DNA from 4 places in the Methylobacterium sp. NPDC097929 genome. Region 4 is predicted to be linked to each of the others. Evidence: predicted binding sites of a transcription regulator. Region 4 holds the regulator's gene; each other region holds the start of a gene.
What was found. Region 4 encodes LexA, which represses DNA repair genes until DNA is damaged. Its sites were predicted from a motif close to TGTTCNNNNTGTGTTCNG; they were not measured.
Positions count from the first base shown of each region.

Region 1: the regulator LexA is predicted to act here: its motif matches at 1,806-1,823, upstream of ACPCJR_RS17150 (ATP-dependent helicase).
Region 2: the regulator LexA is predicted to act here: its motif matches at 2,102-2,119, upstream of ACPCJR_RS11120 (PA0069 family radical SAM protein).
Region 3: the regulator LexA is predicted to act here: its motif matches at 2,340-2,357, upstream of ACPCJR_RS23370 (ImuA family protein).

Region 1 covers NZ_JBMVEP010000007.1:79,028-83,931, forward strand. Annotated here, with positions in the region: gene ACPCJR_RS17140 (AsmA-like C-terminal region-containing protein) at 1-1,317, opposite strand, end outside; gene ACPCJR_RS17145 (hypothetical protein) at 1,480-1,719, opposite strand; gene ACPCJR_RS17150 (ATP-dependent helicase) at 1,835-4,207, shown strand; gene ACPCJR_RS17155 (PhoH family protein) at 4,598-4,904, shown strand, end outside.
Region 2 covers NZ_JBMVEP010000003.1:206,105-211,008, reverse strand. Annotated here, with positions in the region: gene panB (3-methyl-2-oxobutanoate hydroxymethyltransferase) at 1-750, shown strand, start outside; gene rpmG (50S ribosomal protein L33) at 902-1,069, shown strand; gene ACPCJR_RS11130 (hypothetical protein) at 1,234-1,422, shown strand; gene ACPCJR_RS11125 (hypothetical protein) at 1,458-1,979, opposite strand; gene ACPCJR_RS11120 (PA0069 family radical SAM protein) at 2,146-3,261, shown strand; gene ACPCJR_RS11115 (ribonuclease HII) at 3,266-3,916, opposite strand; gene ACPCJR_RS11110 (glycosyltransferase family 4 protein) at 4,000-4,904, opposite strand, start outside.
Region 3 covers NZ_JBMVEP010000015.1:80,589-85,492, forward strand. Annotated here, with positions in the region: gene ACPCJR_RS23360 (error-prone DNA polymerase) at 1-119, opposite strand, end outside; gene ACPCJR_RS23365 (Y-family DNA polymerase) at 116-1,636, opposite strand; gene ACPCJR_RS23370 (ImuA family protein) at 1,551-2,303, opposite strand; gene ACPCJR_RS23375 (DUF3883 domain-containing protein) at 2,492-3,319, opposite strand; gene ACPCJR_RS23380 (SNF2-related protein) at 3,322-4,904, opposite strand, start outside.
Region 4 covers NZ_JBMVEP010000002.1:243,606-248,509, reverse strand. Annotated here, with positions in the region: gene ACPCJR_RS09210 (ComEC/Rec2 family competence protein) at 1-888, shown strand, start outside; gene lexA (transcriptional repressor LexA) at 882-1,607, opposite strand; gene ACPCJR_RS09200 (DUF1236 domain-containing protein) at 1,775-2,650, opposite strand; gene ACPCJR_RS09195 (MFS family transporter) at 3,087-4,442, shown strand; gene ACPCJR_RS09190 (3-keto-5-aminohexanoate cleavage protein) at 4,450-4,904, opposite strand, start outside.

The DNA.
Region 1 (4,904 bases), on a different contig from region 4:
GAGGTCGAAGGCCCGGCCGTCGAGGATCGCGGTGATGGTCTCCTCCGCGCCGATACGGCCGAGATAGCGCCCGAGCGCGTCGGAATTGCGGGCGGAGAGGTCGACATGGCCGGAGAAGCGCGGCGAGCCCGCTAGCTCGATCTCGCCGGTGGCCGCGACGCTCGCAGCACCGGGGGCGGTGCCCTCGAAGCGGCGCAGCACGAGACCGCCGCTGCGGTCGAAGGTGCCGCGCAGGGCCACGTTGGCCCAATCGTCGAGGCCGAGCGCCACCGTCTCGGCAGCGATGTCGAGATCGAGCATCAGCGGCGGGGTCAGCACGCCCGAGGACAGCCCCTGGGACAGGAGCGAGCGCCCGCCGGAGGAGAGCAGCAGGGCGTCGAGGTCGAGGCGGCGGGTGCGCAGCGTCAGGCCGAGCCGGCCCTCGCGCAGGTCGAGCCGGCCGGTCCCTGAGAGCCGCGCGGCTTTGCCGCCGGGGTCGATCTCCGTCTCCACGCTCTTCGCGTTCAGCACGGCGCCGCGGGCGTCGAACTTGGCCGCCATCGTGAAGGGTAGTCCGGTGCCGGCGGGCTGGACCGGCGGGCCGACGGTGAGCTTGGCCGACCCTTCCGCCTCCGGGACGAGGCCGCGCCGCCCGGCGTCCCCACCGACCGTCTCCTCCGCCTGGAAGGCGATGCGGCCATCGAGTTCCAGGCGGGGCAGCGTGTCCCCGCCGCCGGTAGCCTTCAGGGAGAAGGCGCCGTCCGCTCCTGCCGCGCTGGTGGCGAGATGAAAGGGGCTGCCCTTCACCGTTCCCTCGGCGAGCCAGGGGCCAGCCAGGGTCGGCGCTCTGAGGCGAAGGTTCTCGGCGCGAACCTGCTCCTGCGGGCGCTCGCCGACCCGCCGGGTCGCGATCGCCAGGCGGCGGATGCGCAGATCGTCGATCACGATGTCGCGGCGCATCGCGGTCTGGGAACGCGGCAGCAGCAACGCCTCGTCGGAGACCGGAAGGGTCAGGGCGGCCTGCTCGACGAGGGTCTGCACGAAGCGGACCTCGCCCTTGAGGAGCGGTGCGAGGGCGATCTCGGCATCGACCGCGCGGGCATCGAGCATCGGCCCGTCCTCGGCGCCGAGGCGCAGCCGGGCCAGGCGCAGATGCGGCGAGGGCAGCAGGCGCACATCGACGGCGCCCTCGCTGCGGGCTCCGGCGCCGATCGACTCGGCCAGGGTGCGGTCGATCAACGCCCGGTGCGCCGACCAGTCGATGAAAGGCGGCACCGCCAGCGCCGCCACGAGGACCAGAACGACGGCGCCCGCCAGCGCGGTCAGGAAATCACGCACCGTATTCGCTTCCGCCCGGCCTGCGGGCCACAGGTTTCCGTTCGCGTCCCACGCGCGCTTCGACGGGTTGAAGCCGTTGGAGCCGCGCGAAACTCAGTCGCTTCCGCCCATAGCACAGGCGGCCGCCCGCCCGCACCTCACGCTCAAGCTAGCCTCGCGGGGTCAGCGGCGGACGCCGAAGGACGGTCCGGCCGGCGGGGGAGCGTTGAGCGGAGCGCGCTGGATCTGGTTGCGGATCGCGCTGTTCTCCAAAGTCTGCCGCTGTTCGAAGTTGCGGTTCTGGTTGCGGTACTCGAAAACCTCATTCTGCCGGCTCGTCGCGCCCCGGTTGCCGGGGCTCTGCGCCAGGGCGGGCATCGCCCCGGCGAGCACGATCACGAGGGCGAGAGACGGGGCGCGCATGGCCTCGCATCCTTCATCGGTGTCCAATTCGGGTCTCCCGAGTGACGCGTGAGGGGGCCTGCCGGTTCCGGATCGGGTCTCGACGGCGTTCGCCTTTTGGTCCAGGGAGGCAGCCATGATGCAAGAGTCCGACGAGGACGCGTTCGACGCGTCCGGGCCGCGCCCGTCCGATGGCGGCGCCGCGTCCACCTCGATCGCCGCCCGCGCCATGGCCGCCCTGCGGCCCGAGGGAGCCGGCTACCTCTCCGGCCTCAACCCGGAGCAGCGACGCGCCGTCGAGGCGACGGAGGGCCCCGTGCTCGTGCTCGCGGGTGCGGGCACCGGCAAGACGCGGGTGCTGACGACGCGCATCGCCCACCTGATCGCCACCGGCAAGGCGCGGCCCTACGACATCCTGTCGGTGACCTTCACCAACAAGGCCGCCCGGGAGATGAAGCACCGCATCGGCGGGCTGATCGGGCCGGCGGGCGAGGGCATGCCCTGGCTCGGCACCTTCCACGCCATCGGCACCAAGATCCTGCGCCGGCACGCGGAGCTCGTTGGGCTGAAATCCGACTTCACCATCCTCGGCACCGACGACCAGATCCGCTTGATGAAGCAGGTCATCGCCGACCAGAACATCGACGAGAAGCGCTGGCCGGCCCGCTCGCTCGCCCACACCATCGACGGATGGAAGAATCGCGGCCTCTCCCCCGAGCAGGTGCCGGCGGGCGAGGCGACGGCCTTCGCCTTCGGCAAGGGCGGCCAGCTCTACGCCGCCTATCAGGCCCGGCTCGCGACGCTCAACGCGGTCGATTTCGGCGATCTGCTGCTGCTCTGCCTCAAGCTGTGGCGCGAGAACCCGGACATCCTGGCCAACTATCAGGACCAGTTCCGCTACATCCTCGTGGACGAGTACCAGGACACCAACGTCGCCCAGTACCTCTGGCTCAGACTACTCGCCCAGGCGCGCAAGAACGTCGCCTGCGTGGGCGACGACGACCAGTCGATCTACGGCTGGCGCGGCGCCGAGGTCGACAACATCCTGCGCTTCGAGCACGACTTCCCCGGCGCCACCGTGGTCCGGCTGGAGCGCAACTACCGCTCGACCGGCCACATCCTCGCTGCCGCCTCCGGCCTCATCGCCAGGAACGAGGGCCGGCTCGGCAAGACCCTGCGCACCGAGGATGCCAAGGGCGAGCCGGTCACGGTGACCGGCTCCTGGGATTCGGAGGAGGAGGCGCGCCAGATCGCCGAGTCGATCGAGTCGCTCCAGCGCAAGGGCCACGCGCTCTCCGAGATCGCGGTCCTGGTGCGGATCTCCGCGCAGATGCGCGAGATCGAAGACCGTTTCGTGCAGGTCGGCCTGCCCTACCGGGTCATCGGCGGACCGCGCTTCTACGAGCGGGCCGAGATCCGCGACGCGCTGGCCTATCTGCGCGTCACCATGAACGGTGCCGACGACCTCGCCTTCGAGCGCATCTTCAACACGCCCAAGCGCGGCCTCGGCGACGCCACCCTCCAGACCCTGCACGCCTTCGCCCGCGCCGACCGGGTCCCCCTGCTCGCCGCCGCCCGCAAGCTGATCGAAACCGACGAGCTGAAGCCCCGCGCCCGCTCGATGCTGCGCGGCCTCGTCGAGAGCTTCTCGCGCTGGACCCGGCTGGTGGAATCCAAGCCCCACCCGGAGGTCGCGCAGACGATCCTGGAGGAATCCGGCTACACCGAGATGTGGCAGAAGGACCGCTCGGCGGACGCCGCCGGACGCCTGGAGAACCTCAAGGAATTCGTCCGTTCGATGGAGGAGTTCCCCGACATGGCGGGCTTCCTCGAACACGTCTCCCTCGTCATGGAGGCCTCCGAGGCGGAAGGGGCCGACCGGGTCTCGCTGATGACGCTCCACGCCGCCAAGGGGCTCGAATTCGACACCGTGTTCCTGCCCGGCTGGGAGGACGGCCTGTTCCCCAACCAGCGCGCCATCGACGAGAGCGGCCGGGCCGGCCTCGAAGAGGAGCGGCGGCTCGCCCATGTCGGGCTCACCCGCGCCCGCAAGCGCGCCAAGCTGTCCTTCGCGGTCAACCGGCGTATCCACGGGCTGTGGTCCTCGACCATTCCCTCGCGCTTCATCGACGAATTGCCGCCCGAGGCCGTCGACGTGGTCGAGGCTCCGGCGCATTTCTCGGCCGGTGCCTCGCGCTTCGACCGCAACCCGACCCCGTTCGGCTCGTCCTACGGCACGCCGGGCTGGCAGCGGGCGCAGGCCAACACGGCGGGCGGGTTCGGCAGCGGGCGCGGCGGTGCTGGCCGCTCCGGCGGGCCCCGCGAGATCGAGGGCGAATTGGTCGCCAAATCGACCGGTGCACCGTCCGCCTTCGAGCAGGGCCAGCGGGTCTTCCACACCAAGTTCGGGCCGGGCACGGTGGCGGGCGTGGACGGCAACAAGCTCACCGTTGACTTCGACAAGGCCGGCCGGAAGATGGTCCTCGACAGCTTCCTCCAACCCGGTTGAGGCGTCCGGCCCGCGCTCCTTCGAAGGATCGCCGGCTGCCGATCGCCCGAGGAGGGCGACGCCCGCGATGGCCCAAGCAGGATCGTCCCGATCCGCCGACGGCGCCGAGACAGGCGCCCGGGTCATCGCTTCTTCGCAAAGCCGTCACGCCCCCGTCGCCCCCGCTTGCAAGGCTCGCGGGGCTCGAAGAAGCGTTGCCGTAAAGCCGCGTTCCACAGGCTTCGCGTCATCCGGTGGAACCGACTCGGGGTCGTTGGCTTTGCTCTTGCGTCAAGATGATCGAAGATCGGTAACGTCTTCGCCGAATCGAAGGAGTGTTCGGGCAGTCGAGTTTGGTTGAAAAATCGAGTTTGCGAGAGTCACGCACGAGTCAAGGTGGAGTGTTGATCCATGAAGAGACGACGCGCACGGCTTGAACTGGTTGAAGACCGCCCGATCCGCATGCATCGGACCCGCTTCGACGAGGAGCGAAACCCGGCACCGATACAACCACTGACGGAACGACAAGGCCAATACCTCGACGCCCTCGCTACATCTTCTCAAGTCATCGTTCTCGGCCCCGCCGGAACTGGAAAGACCTTCATCGCTGGCACCCGCGCCGCGGATCTTCTTCGCCAGCGCCGCATCGCCAAGGTCGTCATCACCCGCCCCAACGTTCCCTCCGGCCGCTCGCTCGGCTTCTTTCCCGGCACCCTGG
Region 2 (4,904 bases), on a different contig from region 4:
ATCGCGCTGACTGCCTACCACGCCCATACGGCCGGCATCGTCGATGCCTATTGCGACTTCGTGCTGGTCGGCGACTCGCTCGGCATGGTCATGCACGGCATGGAATCGACTCTGCCGGTGACGCTGGAGATGATGATCCTCCAGGCCCAGGCGGTAATGCGCGGCACCCATCGCGCCCTCGTCGTCGTCGACATGCCGTTCGGCTCCTACGAGGCGAGCCGCGAGCAGGCCTTCCTCAACGCCGCCCGCGTGCTCAAGGAGACGGGGGCGGGCGCGGTCAAGCTGGAGGGCGGCGCGCGCTTCGCCGACACGGTCGCCTTCCTGACCGAGCGCGGCGTACCGGTGATGGGCCATATCGGGCTGACTCCTCAATCCGTGAACACCATGGGCGGCTTCAAGGTGCAGGGGCACGGGGCCGGCGACGAGGCGCGGCTGCGAGCCGACGCCCGGGCGATCAGCGATGCGGGCGCCTTCGCCATCGTCTTCGAGGGCATGGTCGAGCCGGTGGCGCGGGCCATCGCCACCGATCCGGCGATCCGGGCGGCGACCATCGGCATCGGCGCGACCGCGGCCTGCGACGGGCAGATCCTCGTGCTGGAGGACATGCTGGGCCTCAGCGACCGGGCGCCGAAATTCGTGAAGAGCTTCGGCTCCCTGCGCACGCAGATCGAGGAGGCCGTGCGCGCCTACGCCGACGAGGTCCGGGCCGGCCGCTTCCCGGCCGAGGAGCACACCTACCCACCGCGCTGACGCCGTCCGCGCCCCGCGGCTTGACGAAACCGCCCCCATCGGGCATTGACCGCGCCGGAATTCGGCCGGGGCTTCCCGGCCTTTTGCGTTTCGCCCGCGCTGGCGCCGCCACCCAAGCGAACCGCCCCGAACCCGCTACAGGAGCGCCGCCATGGCCAAGGCCGTAACCGTCAAGATCCGCCTCGTCTCGACCGCCGACACGGGCTACTTCTACGTCACCAAGAAGAACTCGCGCACGCAGACCGAGAAGATGGTCATGAAGAAGTATGACCCGGTCGCCCGCAAGCACGTCGAGTTCAAGGAAGCCAAGATCAAGTAAGCTCTCGCTTCCCTCGCTTCGAAGACGCGAAAGGCCGCCCCGGCAAACGGGGCGGCCTTTCGCGTTCCGGGGCACGGCGCCGCCGCGTGCCTCGCGCGATTTTGTCGGCGCGCCGATGCGCCGAGGTTACCTTCGCGCAAGCAGGATCGTGTAGGGGTAGAGGTATGAACGCCTCCGCCCCCCAACTTGTTCCCGCCGGCATCGGCCTGACGATCGCCTCCGCCGCCACGGTCCTGGAACGGGCCGGCTACGCGCACGCGATCGAGATGAGCCTCGGGGCCGCCCTGGCCGCCGCCATCCTCATGGGGCTGATGCGGGCCGCCCCCGCATGGTTCCAGACCGGTCGGCCCTGATTCGACCCCGATTCGGCCGCGGTCGCCCGCGCGCGTCAGGCGCGCTCGATCCGGGTCGAGAGCGTCCGCACTTTGAGGCGGGGCGAGAAGGGCAGTCCGATCAGCAGGCGGTCCCGGCGCACCACGTCGCCCGCCCGCGGCCGCGCGGCGCCGATGACGCTCTCGCCCCGTGCGGCGATCCGAACCGGGAGCGCGGCGTGCGCGCGTCGCATCCGGCCGAGCGCCATGTCGGGCCGGGCGGTGCCGACGAAGCGGTCGAGGGCGCGGATCCAGCCCTCCGCCGGGATGTCGCCGGGCTCCAGGCACAGCAGCCACTCGCGCCGCGCCGCCTTCGCTCCCGTGCTCCACGGGTCGGCGCCGGGCGGGCGCAGCACCAGCGTGGCGCCACTGCCCTCGGCCATGGTTTCCAGGGCGGAGCAGGGGGCTCCCGTCACGATCACGGCATCGCCCACGAGCCCTGCCGCCACGCCCGCGACGAGCGCGCTCAGCGTGTCGGCGAGGCATTCGACCGCGGCCGGGTCGGACGGGCGTGCCACGTGGATCAGACCGGTGATCATGCGGGGCGAATAACCGATTTTGCGTCTTCGCAAAGCTTTCGTTGCGCAGCTTGAGCCGCTTCCGGCACCGGATCGCGGGTGAAGCCCGCATCTGCATGAAACTTGTGCATTCCCCCTTCCTATGTTCGCTATTTGTTCTTATGATGGGGAGCAAACGGGGAGCGGCATGACGGCGGAGTTCGGTGCGGACAGGGCAGGCGGTCCGCCGCGTGGCCGGCGGGTCGCGCTCGAGGCGCGGCGCGGGCGCGGGGCGACCGTCAATCCCGAGGGACGCTTCGAGGCGACCCGGCGCGAGCGCTTCGACGACGGCTGGCCCGAGGAGGCGGAGCCGAGGCTACGCACCGAGGTGATCCCTGAGCAGGCACGCCACATCATCACCCGCAACGCCTCGCCGGACATTCCCTTCGACCGCTCGATCAATCCCTATCGCGGCTGCGAGCACGGCTGCATCTACTGCTTCGCCCGGCCGAACCACGGCTATGTCGGCCTCTCGCCGGGACTCGATTTCGAGACGCGCCTGTTCTCCAAGCCTGAGGCGGCGGCGCTTCTGGAGCGGGAATTGTCGGCCCCGGGCTACCGGCCCCGCACCATCGCGCTCGGCACCGCGACAGATCCCTATCAGCCGATCGAGCGCGGCCACCGCATCACCCGCGCCGTGCTGGAGGTGCTGGCCCGCTTCCGCCATCCCGTCGGCATCGTCACGAAGTCGAACCTGATCCTGCGCGACCGCGACCTCCTTGCGGAGATGGCGGCGCTGAACCTCGTGAAGGTGGCGATCTCGGTCACCACCCTCGATCCGGATCTCGCCCGGCGCATGGAACCCCGCGCGCCCCATCCGCACCGGCGCCTGGAGGCGATCCGCAGCTTGAGCGAGGCGGGCGTGCCGGTGATGGTGATCGCCGCGCCCGTCATCCCCTCGCTCAACGACCACGAGATCGAGGCGATCCTGGAGGCGTCGCGGGCGGCGGGTGCGCGCGAGGCGAACTACGTGCTGCTGCGCCTGCCCCACGAACTCGACGACCTCGTCGGCGACTGGTTCTCAGAGCATTATCCGGGGCGCAAGGAGCACGTCTTCTCCCTGCTGAGCGGGGCCCGCGGCGGCAAGACCTACGACGCCAGCTTCGGCACCCGCATGATCGGGCAGGGACCCTACGCCGACCTGATCCGCCGCCGCTTCGCCCTGGCCAAGCGGCGGCTCGGCTTTTCGGAGGAGCCGGTTCGCCAGACGGCGGAGCTTTTCCGTGTGCCGCCACGGGTGGGGGATCAGCTCGCGCTGTTCTGAAACCTCAGGCGGTCGGAGCGCCGCCGAGCACCCCGAAGCGTCCGGTAAAACTCACCCGGTGGTGCGGGCTGCGCCCCAGCGCCGAGAGGCCCGCGAGGTGGGCGGCCGTGCCGTAGCCGGCATTGCGCTCCCAGGCATAGGCCGGATGGCGCCGGGCGAGGCGGCGCATGACGTCGTCGCGCAGGGTCTTGGCGACGATGGAGGCGGCGGCGATCTGCGGCACGAGGCGGTCCCCGCCGATCACCGCGCGGCACGGCTGGGCAAGGCCGGGGATCGGGTCGCGCCCGTCCACGAGCACGTCCGTCTCGAGCCGCAGAGCCATCACGGCCCGGCGCATGGCGTCCAGGGTCGCGCCGCGTACGTTCATCCGGTCCACCAGCGCCCGGGAGCCCGCCGCGAGCGCCACCCGGGCATGGGCCCGGATCAGCGGTGTCAGCGCTTCGCGCGTCGGGCGGTCCAGGCGCTTGCTGTCGTCGAGCCGGGCCAGGAGTTCCGGCGGGAAGGCGAGGGGATCGAACCACACCGCCGCCACCATCACCGGCCCGCACAGGGCCCCGCGACCGACTTCGTCGCAGCCGATCACCGCCGGGTAGGTCGCGGCGCGGGCGGGATCGAAGGGACGCAGCGTCTTGGCGGGTTTCGCTGGAAGGGCCATGGCGCGGACCCTCGCATTCCCACGGCCGCCGGTCATCCCGGAACGGGGGAAAAGCCCGCGGACAAGGGTGCCTTAGGGAAAAATCAGCCCGGGCGGGGCAGCGGCGCGCCGCTCGGCCGCCCGGCCGTCCGGTGCATCGGCCCCAGCGCGTGGGCCTGGGCGATGTTGTCGTAGAACTGGCGCGCGCTCTCGGCCCAGGTGTAGCGCAGGGCCTCCGCCCGGCAGCGCTCCCGCGGGACGGCGAGGGCGGCCAGGGCGGCGGCGCGCAGGTCCGTGTCGAGGGCGCCCGCTCCGGTGCCGCCGATCACGTCGAGGGGGCCGGTGACGGGGAAGGCGGCCACCGGCAGGCCCGAGGCGAGGGCTTCGAGGAGCACGATGCCGAAGGTGTCGGTGAGGCTCGGGAAGACGAAGGCATCCGCGCTCGCGTAGACGCGCGCCAGCGCCTCGCCGGTGCGCGCGCCGAGGAAGTGCGCCTCGGGCGCCAGCGCCTGGAGCCGGGCCCGGTCCGGCCCGTCGCCGACCACGACCTTGGAGCCGGGCAGGTCGAGCGCGAGGAAGGCGGCGAGGTTCTTCTCCACCGCGAGCCGCCCCACCGAGAGGAAGATCGGGCGCGGCAGGTCCGCCAGGGCGCTTGCCAGGGCGTCGCCTTCACGAGGGCGGAAGAGTTCGGTGTCGACGCCCCGCGTCCAGCGCATCAGGCGGGGAAAGCCGCGCCCCGTGAGTTCCCGCTCCAGCGAGGGGGTGCTGACCATGGTGCCGCTGGCCGCCGCGTGGAAGCGGCGCAGCCAGGCATAGCTCCAGGCCTCCGGCACCGGCGCGCGGGCGGCGAGGTATTCGGGGAAGCGGGTGTGGTAGCTCGTGGTGAAGGCTTGGCCGAGGGAGAGGCAGGCGGCGCGCACCGCGTGCCCGATCGGTCCCTCCGTGGCGATATGCACGTGGGTCGGCGCCAGCCGGTCCCAGCGCGCCAGCACGCGGGCGCGGGTGACGA
Region 3 (4,904 bases), on a different contig from region 4:
GCGACGGCCTCGATCCCAGCCAAGGCCGCTTGCGCAAACAGTTCCTCGCAGGAGGACGCGCCGCGCAGGAAGCTGAAGTGTGAGGTGACCTGCAGTTCGACGTAGCGAGGTGAGCTCATCCGAAGACCCCGTGGATGAACCAGCGGTGCGACCCCGTTGCCGTGTCTTCGCCGTCACCGGCACAATAAAGCCAGTAGCGTTCGCCGGCGTCGTCCTCGACCCGAAAATAGTCTCGGACGGCGACCAATTCGGCGTCGCGTTTCCACCACTCTCCGAACACGCGCTCCGGTCCATCACCCCGGCGGAGTCGGCGGCGCACGCCGCGCCAGGTGAATGAAACGGGCGGATGATCAGGCAAGAGCGCTACAGTCTCGACCTGTTCCGGGTGCGGCAGCAGACGCGAGGGCCGCGGCCAATGGCCGGGCCATGCTGCGCCCGTATCGGCGGCCATCGCCGGAATGCGGCCAACGGAGCGTTCCGGAACGTCGCTCGCAACCGGCGCCAGCCGATAGAGCGCCTGCTCACCCACCCGGTTCATAAGCGTATCGATCAGGTCCGAGACGTCCGGCACACTCTCCTCGATCAACGAACTGACGGTCTGCCGACGCTCGATCGGCTCAGCGACGCTGGCCGCAAGCGTCATCACCTCGATTCCGAAGCCAGGCTCGATCGTCTCGATTTTGTCGCATAGGAGGCGCGTCAGGCGCTTTGCATCCCGGACCGGCGTCGCCATTCCAACCCGGACCGCCTGTGAGCGACTGTCGACACGGTGGCAGATGAGGTCGAGGCGTCGCGCGCCGAGACCCGCTGCCTCGAGGCGGTCGCAGAGCTGATCGACGAGCTTGGCGATGTAGCGGGCGATGGTCTCCGCCGCGCCGATCGGTTCCGCGAACGATCTGCGCACTTCGATCAGGTCGGCGGGTCGAACCGGATCGATCGGCTCTGACAGATCGCCCAGCGCTTGGTCGATACGGCGGCCGATTGCTGGACCGAAGCGCAGGGTGAGCGGCGCACGCGGCTGCGCGAGGATATCGCCGATGGTTTCGAAGCCAAGCGTTCGCAGCGCCGCGACGATCGAAGCGTCGATGCGCAGCGCGGCCAGCGGAAGCGGTTCCAACAGCGATGCATCATGACGTTCAGGAGCGATTATCGTTGGACGGGCTGCAAACCGGGCCAAGGCGTGGGCCGCGCCCCAGCTGTCGGCGATGGCGCCTCGAGCGGCGATACCGGACATGGCCAGCCTACCGATCAGGCCCTCCAGCATGGCAGCTTCGCCGCCGTGAAGGTGGTCGGCTCCGGTCGAGTCGATGATGATCCCGTCTGGAGGATCAGGGGCCACGACAGGCGCGTAGCGCAGTAGCCAGGTGGCGAGCCGATCAAGTGCCTCCACATCGGCTGCCGGCTCGGCATCTTCCACGACGAGGTCTGGCACTAGGACCTGAGCCTTGGTCACAGGCATGCCGGGGCGAAGGCCGGCGGCCATGGCTGGGGCATTCGCCGCCAGCACCACCCGCCTATTTCCTTCCCGGCCAATCAGGACGAGCGGCGCCTCAGCCGGAGGCGCCGCGTCGCCAGCCTTCCGCCGGAGCCGGTCGGTGGACCAGCTCGGCAGGAAGAGCGAGACGACCCGTGTCATCGCACGCCTCCAACTCGAAATCTGCACTCTCGCCCGCGCGTGCGCGGATCAGTTCGACCAGCCAGCGGGCACGCCCTACGCCCGGAACAGGCAGAGGTGTCGATGGCACCATAGACACGCGCCAGCGTGTCATCGCGGCGGTGGGTTGGCCGAAATCAGTGGCCTCGGTCTGTCGTCGCCAACGCCGCAGCGCGATCCCGATCGATCCGCTTCCCTCGGCCGCCAACTGAAGGCGGCGCGAGGCTGTCATGGAAAGCCGCGCCACCTCACCGAGAACCGCCCCTAGGCCACCATGGCGGAGCCCTTCCTCCATGCAGGCCAACACGGTCTTGTCATCGCCTGCTTCGAGATAGATTACGCGATCGGACGCGAGACCAGCTTGAGCGATCGCCGGCGCGAAGAGATCTGGACGGGTGATGCACCACAGAATCTTGCCCTTGGTTCGAGCCGCGACGCCCGCGCTGAACAAGGCTGCTGCGGCGCCATCGACCGCGCCATTCCCACCGCCGGCGATCTCATGCAGCGCGCCGAGCGCTAACCCGCCACCGGGGAGTCGCGAGTCGACGTCGGCAATCCCAAACGGGAGAACCGATTTGGCGCGCCGGCTCCTGCCTTCGATCTTTTCGATCTGCGCTCTCAAAGACTCTATGGCGGGCTCGGGCCGCACTCTTCCAACTGACCTCCGGACATGTGTTTGCCATCATGTTCCCTTTTTGTTCTTGGTTTTTGGTGATGAGTCAAGGCAGTACGAACAGCCTTCAGACACTCCCCAGCTTGGTATCGAGGTGCTCTGCCCATAACGAGGAATCAAAATAGCCGCTCGGCGATACCCTGAAGTCCTCTCTCAAACGCTCGCTACCCAATGGGAATCTGTGCGTTTGTCCATTTTCCCTTGTCGTTGTCTGAAGGAATGTGGGGTCGAATTTGATCAACGGTGCGGATGTGAAGGATGGGAGGGTTTTTATCCATATCCCAAACGTGAAACAGGTATGCCTCGCCAATCTGATCAGCGTTGTCCCATTCGTTCCGCGAAACGTAGAATCTTAGAGGGGAAGCAATCGTCGATTTAACTTCGATCAGCAGATTACTTTCTCCGACGCCGGTAAGCCGATAGGACAGGACGTCGTAACCTGCCGTGTTATCGTCAATTGCCATCCAAATGGGATCTCTTTGAATCCCCAACTTTGCGAGTTCAGTCCTTTCGTGTGCCATCGACAAGGATTCTGCGTATCGCGCCCGCACCAACCTCTCCTGGTCGAAGTTTAGACGCACCCGGCCTTGGACGAGGTCCCACCAAGAGATGTCGCTATCTGAAGGCGGATCATCCAGAAGCTTCGCTTCACGAAACACGCTCCGAATATCACGATAGTCCGCGCCTTTAATCCGCTTGATAAATCGCCCGCGCCCCAACGTCATAAGCTTTGCAAATGCCGGCATTTTGAGAATAAGCACAGCCAGGATGCACTCACGATAAAACATGACAGTTTCGTGCGGAGCATCTGTTGCCACCAGAAAATGAAGCTCTCTCGCTGCCTCAAGGTCATACATCTTCGCCTGCGGCGAATGGGCAATCAGCGCTTCAGGGCAAGCTTCGAGCGTAACTTCTGGGACTGTCGCGATAGCTGCGCGCATGAGGCGCAGACCTTCGAAGGCTGAAATGCTGAAGAGGCGATCAAATTCCACGGTCAAGCCTCTTCTTGAGGTTCAACCGGCTGCTTACCTTCCAACTCTTCTACTAGATCGACTAGATCCTGCATGTCCACATCGTAGTCGATGGGATCGTCAGCCTCGTCTTCATCAAGCGCGAGCTGGCGCAGATCAGAGTCATCGAGCAAGTTTTCGAGCCCGTGGATTTTTTGCGCCAGTCGCCGACTCACGGAAAGATCGACGCTCCCCAAACCAGCGGGTGCCTTGGTGCGATAGATGTGAATGTTCGTTTCGGTCCCAGGCTTCAGCCCGAGACGGTGAATTCGATCTATCGATTGCAGGTAATGCGTGGAGACATAGCTTCGGTCGAGATAGATGGCGTCGTGACATACAGTGTGCAGGCTGATGCCCTCACCAGCGGCTGCTGGGTTCGCGATCATCACTTTGCAGAACGGGTCCTGGTGAAATTTTGCGAGACGGCCCTCTCGCGTACTCATGTCCGTGGCTTCGCCAGTGGGAATGGCCCCATACAGCGACACGGGATTCAGGTCGGCCAAAAGACGTTCGAGATCGAGGATCGACTGCGTAAAGATGGTCCAGATGACGGACTTCTTTCCCTCTTTCGCCAATGCGCGCGCGTGCGCACACACCGCTTTCATCTTGAGAGATGCACCTTCTTCTACGACCTTGTCGGCGATGCCCGAGGAGATGTCGCGCATGTCCCGCGTCATAGCTTGCAGCGCCAACGTAGGATTAGTCGAAAGCTGCAAGAGGCGCATGACAGACTTACGCGCGGATAAGAAATCCGGCTGACTTGCCCTCGACATGGCCTTGGTAATTTGTCGGAGAACCTCCTCTTTAACGACGCCGTAAAGCGCTAACTGGCCATCGGCCATCGCCACATCATGGAAATGCCGGACAGCAGGTTTAAGGCCCAGCTCATGCTTCGTCGTGCGGACATACAAATCACCGAGCACCTGGCGCGGCGATACGCCCCGCTGGATTTGAAGATCGTATCCCTGACCCGGCCACAGGAAGCTAAGTTGGGACGCCATGTCATTGGCATCCTGTGGCATCGGAGTTCCGGAAAGAATGTCGCGGCGCGCCGGCGAGGACGCGATATTGATGAGGAACGCCCCTCTCTGTGATGCAAGCCCCGCCTTCATGCGATGTGACTCGTCGAGCACTAAATGGACGGATTGTCGCGAGAAGTAGGCAGCAACGAGCGATTGTTGCCTGACGAGCAAATCGTAGGACATCAAGAAGCGACGAGCACCGCTCCGAAGGGCCACTTCATTCTGCAAGTCGCTGCCCGACAAGACAGTGAATTCTTCACGGACCCACTCTGGCGCATTCGCATCTACGCACTCCGCTACGATTCCGCGCCACGCCGGAAAAGCCGCTTTAGGAGCCACTACAAAGAGGTGGGCATCGGGTTTGGCCGCGAGCAAACTTAGCGCTAAGGTGACGGTCGTTTTGCCCGCTCCGGGTACCGAGAAGTTCGCCCCATGCGGCAATGAGAGTAGGCGCGCTAAATCCCTCAACTGGAAGGGTTTGAGCTGCCGCCGAAATCCAAGGGCGTCCAACCGCGGCTGAATCTCCCTTTCGTCGATTTGGAGCA
Region 4 (4,904 bases):
ACCTATCACTTCCAGACGGTGCAGCCCTTCGGTCTCGTCGGCAACGCGCTGACCCTGCCGCTCGTCTCGCTCGCGGTGATGCCCTCGGCGGTCATCGGGATGCTGGCCTATCCCTTCGCCCTCGACCGCCCGGTCTGGTGGCTGATGGGCCTCGCCGTGCGCGGGATGCTGGAGATCTCGTCTTGGATCGCCGGGTTCGGGCAGGCCACCGTGGTGCTGCCGGCCTTCGGCCCGGCGGCCCTGGCGCTGCTCGCCGCCGCGCTTCTCGTGGCGACCCTGGCCGTGTCGCGGCTGCGCCTTCTGGCGCTGCTACCGGCCACGATCGGCCTCGCCCTGGCCGGCGCTCCGGATCGCTTCGATCTCTACGTCGATCGCGATGGCGGCGGCGCGGCGGTCCGCGGCAGGGACGGCCGGCTGATCGTGCTGGGGCGCCCACCGGTCTTCGTTCTGGAGCAATGGTTGAAGGCCGACGGCGATCCGCGCCGTCCCGACGCCGCCCTGGCTGCGGCAGGCCCCCGCTGCGACCGTCTTGGCTGCACCCTCACGACCGCCGACGGGCGCGCCGTCGCCTTCGTGACCGACAAGCGCGCCTTCGCGGAGGATTGCGCCCGGGCCGAGATCCTGATCAGCCGCCTGCGCGCGCCGCCGGGCTGCGCAGCGCCCCTGGTCGTCGATCGCGCCTTCCTGGTGGAGCGGGGCGCCACGGCGATTCGCCTTCGCCCGGCCGGCCCCGACATCGTCACGGCCCGCGGTGCCGGCGCGGCCAAACCCTGGCATCCGCAGCCCCCGGTCGCCCCGCCGATGCCGGCGGCCGCGCCGGACAAGGCGCCGACCGCCGGCCCGGAGACGGCGGACCCGGTCGATCCGCCGCCCGACGAGCCTCAGTAGCGGCGCACGAGGCTGACCAGCTTGCCCTGGATGCGCACGCGATCCGGGCCGAGCACGCGGGTCTCGTAAGCGGGGTTGGCCGCTTCGAGGGCGATGGAGGTGCCGCGGCGGCGCAGGCGCTTGAGGGTCGCCTCCTCGTCGTCGATCAGGGCGACGATGATGTCGCCATTATTGGCGGTGTCCTGCTTGTGGATGACCACCAGATCGCCGTCGAGGATGCCGGCCTCGACCATCGAATCACCGCGCACCTCCAGGGCGTAGTGCTCGCCGCCGGAGAGGAAGTCCGGCGACATCGCGATGGTGTGGCTCTGGCTCTCGATCGCCGAGATCGGCGTACCGGCGGCGATGCGGCCCATCACCGGCACCATCACCGAACGTCCGTTCCCGTCTTGGGCCTGCAGCATCGGCGGCTTCGGCGCGGGCGGCTTGCCGGCAAGGCCCCCCTCGACCACGCTCGGGGTGAAGCGGCGCGGCTCGGCGCCCGCCGCGGGCCTGGCCGCCGGCGCGTCGGGCATGCGCAGGATCTCGATGGCCCGCGCCCGATTCGGAAGGCGGCGCAGGAAGCCGCGCTCCTCCAGCGCCATGATCAGGCGGTGGATGCCGGACTTGGACTTGAGGTCGAGGGCGTCCTTCATCTCGTCGAAGGACGGCGGCACGCCGCTCTCCTGCATCCTCTGCTGGATGAACTGGAGCAGCTCGAGTTGCTTGCGGGTCAGCATGCGGCACCTGCTGTCGACCGCGGGCCGGGGGCGCCGCAGAATCGTGGAAAACAAAGCACGAACAGCCTAGACGTTCCTCTCCTGTTCCGCAAGCGCGTGCCGCGACACGCGAAAGGCGGCGGAGCCCTCGCCCCGCCGCCTCCGTTCTCGACCGTTCGCCCGTCGAATCAGGCGGGAATCACGTCGACGATCTCGTAGGTATCGGGATCGATGATGACGATGTCGTCTCCGACCAGCACGAACTGCAGGCCGCGATAGGCCGGCACGACCGAGAGGATGGCCGGCGGCAGCGGGTGCAGCGACACGGAGCGCGGGATCGCCGTGCCGACGCGGACGGAGAAGTTCACGTTCGTGACCGGGCGGATGTTGGTGCGGGTGATCGACTGGCGGAACTCCGTGCGCTGAGTGGTGCTCAGGCTCTTGGAGGCCCCGCGCGCCTCGCTGGCCGAGCCTCGGCCGCCCCGGTCGCCCGCACGATCTCCGTCGCGGCCGCCGCGCTCGCCGGCCGCGTCACGTCCACCGCGGCCGTCGCGGTCGCCCGCCCCGTCGCGGTCGGCCTTGCCGGGTTCGCGGTCGCCGCGCTCTCCCTGACCGGCGCGCCCGCCCTGTTCGCCGGCTCGGGCCGGGCCGCCGTCGCGGTCGCCGCGAGGACCCGTCTCGCTGCCGCCGGTGCCGCGCGCGGCACCCCCGGCTCCGCCGGCCGCACCGCCGCCCGCCTCGCCGCCGCGGGCTCCGCCGGTCTCCGCACCACCGCGGGCGCCGCCCGCTCCGCCACCGACCTCACCCGCACCGCCACGGGCGCCGCCGCCCGCGCCGCCGATACTTCCGGCTCCGCCGCCCGCACCGCCGCCGGGGCCACCGCCGCCGCCCGCGCCACCGGCCCCCATTCCGGCGCCACCGCCGGCTCCGCCGCCCGCACCACCGCCGGCTCCGCCGCCTGCGCCACCACCGGCGCCGCCCGCGCCGCCACCCTGAGCCAGGGCCGTCGCGGCGCCGAGTACGAGGATCGCCGCCGTCGCCGTGCTGCGAAAGAACTTCGTCATGTTCAAGGTCCTCTTGATGCCGGCGGCCGGACGCGGCCCCCAAACTGCGCTCGCAACGGCGCAAGGCTGAAAACCGTTCCGGCACCAAGGCGATCGGGATTCTTCGCCGGCTCTATCTTGGCAATTCATATACTTTCGCCGGGAAGACTGACGCGGCGAACGGGAACATCGCTATGTGTCTGGAAAATCTGTGAGAGAAGCGGGGCAATGACTTGGCGCCGCCGCTCCGCTCGCCTTCGACCGGAGCGTTCCGGAAGGCCGCGAGCCTACCCGGACGACGCGGGAAACGGGTGGAGCGACGCGCGAGGCTGAGACGGTCGCCCCATGCCTGTCATTCTCCGGGCGCCCGCCGGGTCGGCGCCGCGCGGCGGGCGCCTAGCTACGGTGCCGCCAGCGACGCTTCACGGCCCTCCGAGGCCGCTTTCGGGAGGAAGACATGGCGGAGATCGCCGAGACGGGACCGGACCAGGACGATGCCGCCGACCGCCGCCGCCGGATCATGGCGATCGTCGGATCGTCGTCGGGCAATCTCGTCGAGTGGTACGACTTCTACTGCTACGCCTTCTTCGCGCTCTACTTCGCCCCGGTCTTCTTCCCGACGGGCGACGCGACCAGCCAGCTGCTTCAATCGGCGGCGGTGTTCGCGGTGGGCTTCTTCATGCGGCCGATCGGCGGCTGGCTGTTCGGGCGCATCGCCGACCGGCTCGGGCGCAAGACCTCGCTGATGATCTCGGTGCTGATGATGTGCGCCGGCTCGCTCGCCATCGCGGTGCTGCCGACCCACGCCACCGTCGGCGGCCTCGCCCCCGTGCTGCTGGTCCTCGCGCGGATGGTGCAGGGCCTCTCGGTCGGCGGCGAGTACGGCACCAGCGCGACCTACATGAGCGAGGTCGCCGCCAAGGGCCAGCGCGGCTTCTACGCCTCGTTCCAGTACGTCACCCTGATCGGCGGGCAACTCCTCGCCTCGCTGGTGCTCGTGGTGTTGCAGAGCCTGCTGACCGAGGCCCAGCTCACCGCCTGGGGCTGGCGCATCCCCTTCGTGATCGGGGCGCTTGCGGCGGTGGTCGCCCTGTTCCTGCGCCGCTCCCTTCAGGAGACAACGAGCGCCGCGGACCGGAACGACGCGGAATCGGGCACCCTCGCCGCCCTGCTCCGGCATTGGCGGGCCTTCGCGGTGGTGCTGGCCTACACGGCCGGCGGCTCGCTCGCCTTCTACACGCTGACCACGTACATGCCGAAATATCTCTTCAACACCGCCCATCTCGACAAGGTCACCGCCTCGCGGATCACGACGGTGGCGCTGCTGGTCTACATGCTGATGCAGCCCTTCTTCGGCTGGATGTCCGACCGGATCGGGCGCAAGACCAGCATGCTGCTGTTCAGCGGCCTCGGCATGGTGGCGATCGTGCCGCTGATGACCGCCATCGGTGCCACGACCGACCCCGTGCTGTCCTTCGCCCTGGTCATGGTCGGGCTGACCATCATCAGTTTCTACACGGGCATCAGCGGCATCGTGAAGGCCGAGCTGTTCCCGACCCAGGTCCGGGCGCTCGGCGTGGGGCTCTCCTACGCCATCGCCAACTCGCTGTTCGGCGGCACGGCGGAGTACGTGGCGCTCCAGCTCAAGGATTGGGGAATGGAGAGCACGTTCTTCTGGTACGTCGCCGTGATCCTCGGCGTGTCCTTCATCGCCTCGCTGGTGATGCCGAACCCGAAGCGCCACGGCTATCTCGACGGCGACGGCACCGTCGAGGAGGCGCTGGGACGCAAACTCCGTCCGGCGGCGGCCTGACGGAGTCTCAGCCGAGGCGCAGGATCGCCCGCGCCTCGGCGGGCGTGGCCGGCCGGCCGCCGTGCTCGGCGCAGATCGCGGCGGCGAGCCGCACGAGATCCGCGTTGCCGTCGGCCAGCCGCTCCTTGGAGAGACGCACGTTGTCCTCCAACCCCGTGCGCACGCCGGCCGCCCCGCGGGCCAGCGCCCAGCCCATGGCGATGCTCTGATAGCGGCCGATGCCGAAGGCGCCCCAGCTCGCCTCCGGCAGGAGCCGGCCCGTCTCGGCGAGCAGCAGGTCGAGGAGGTGCGGGTCGGGCGGCAGCGCGTTGCGGATGCCGAGGACGAACTGCACGTGGACCCGAGGGTCGATGAGGCCCTCGTCCACGAGGCGGCGGGCGTTGTGGAGGTGGGTGAGATCGAAGATCTCGAGTTCGGGCCGCACGCCGTGCTCGCGCATCCGCCCGGCCATGGCCGTGAGGA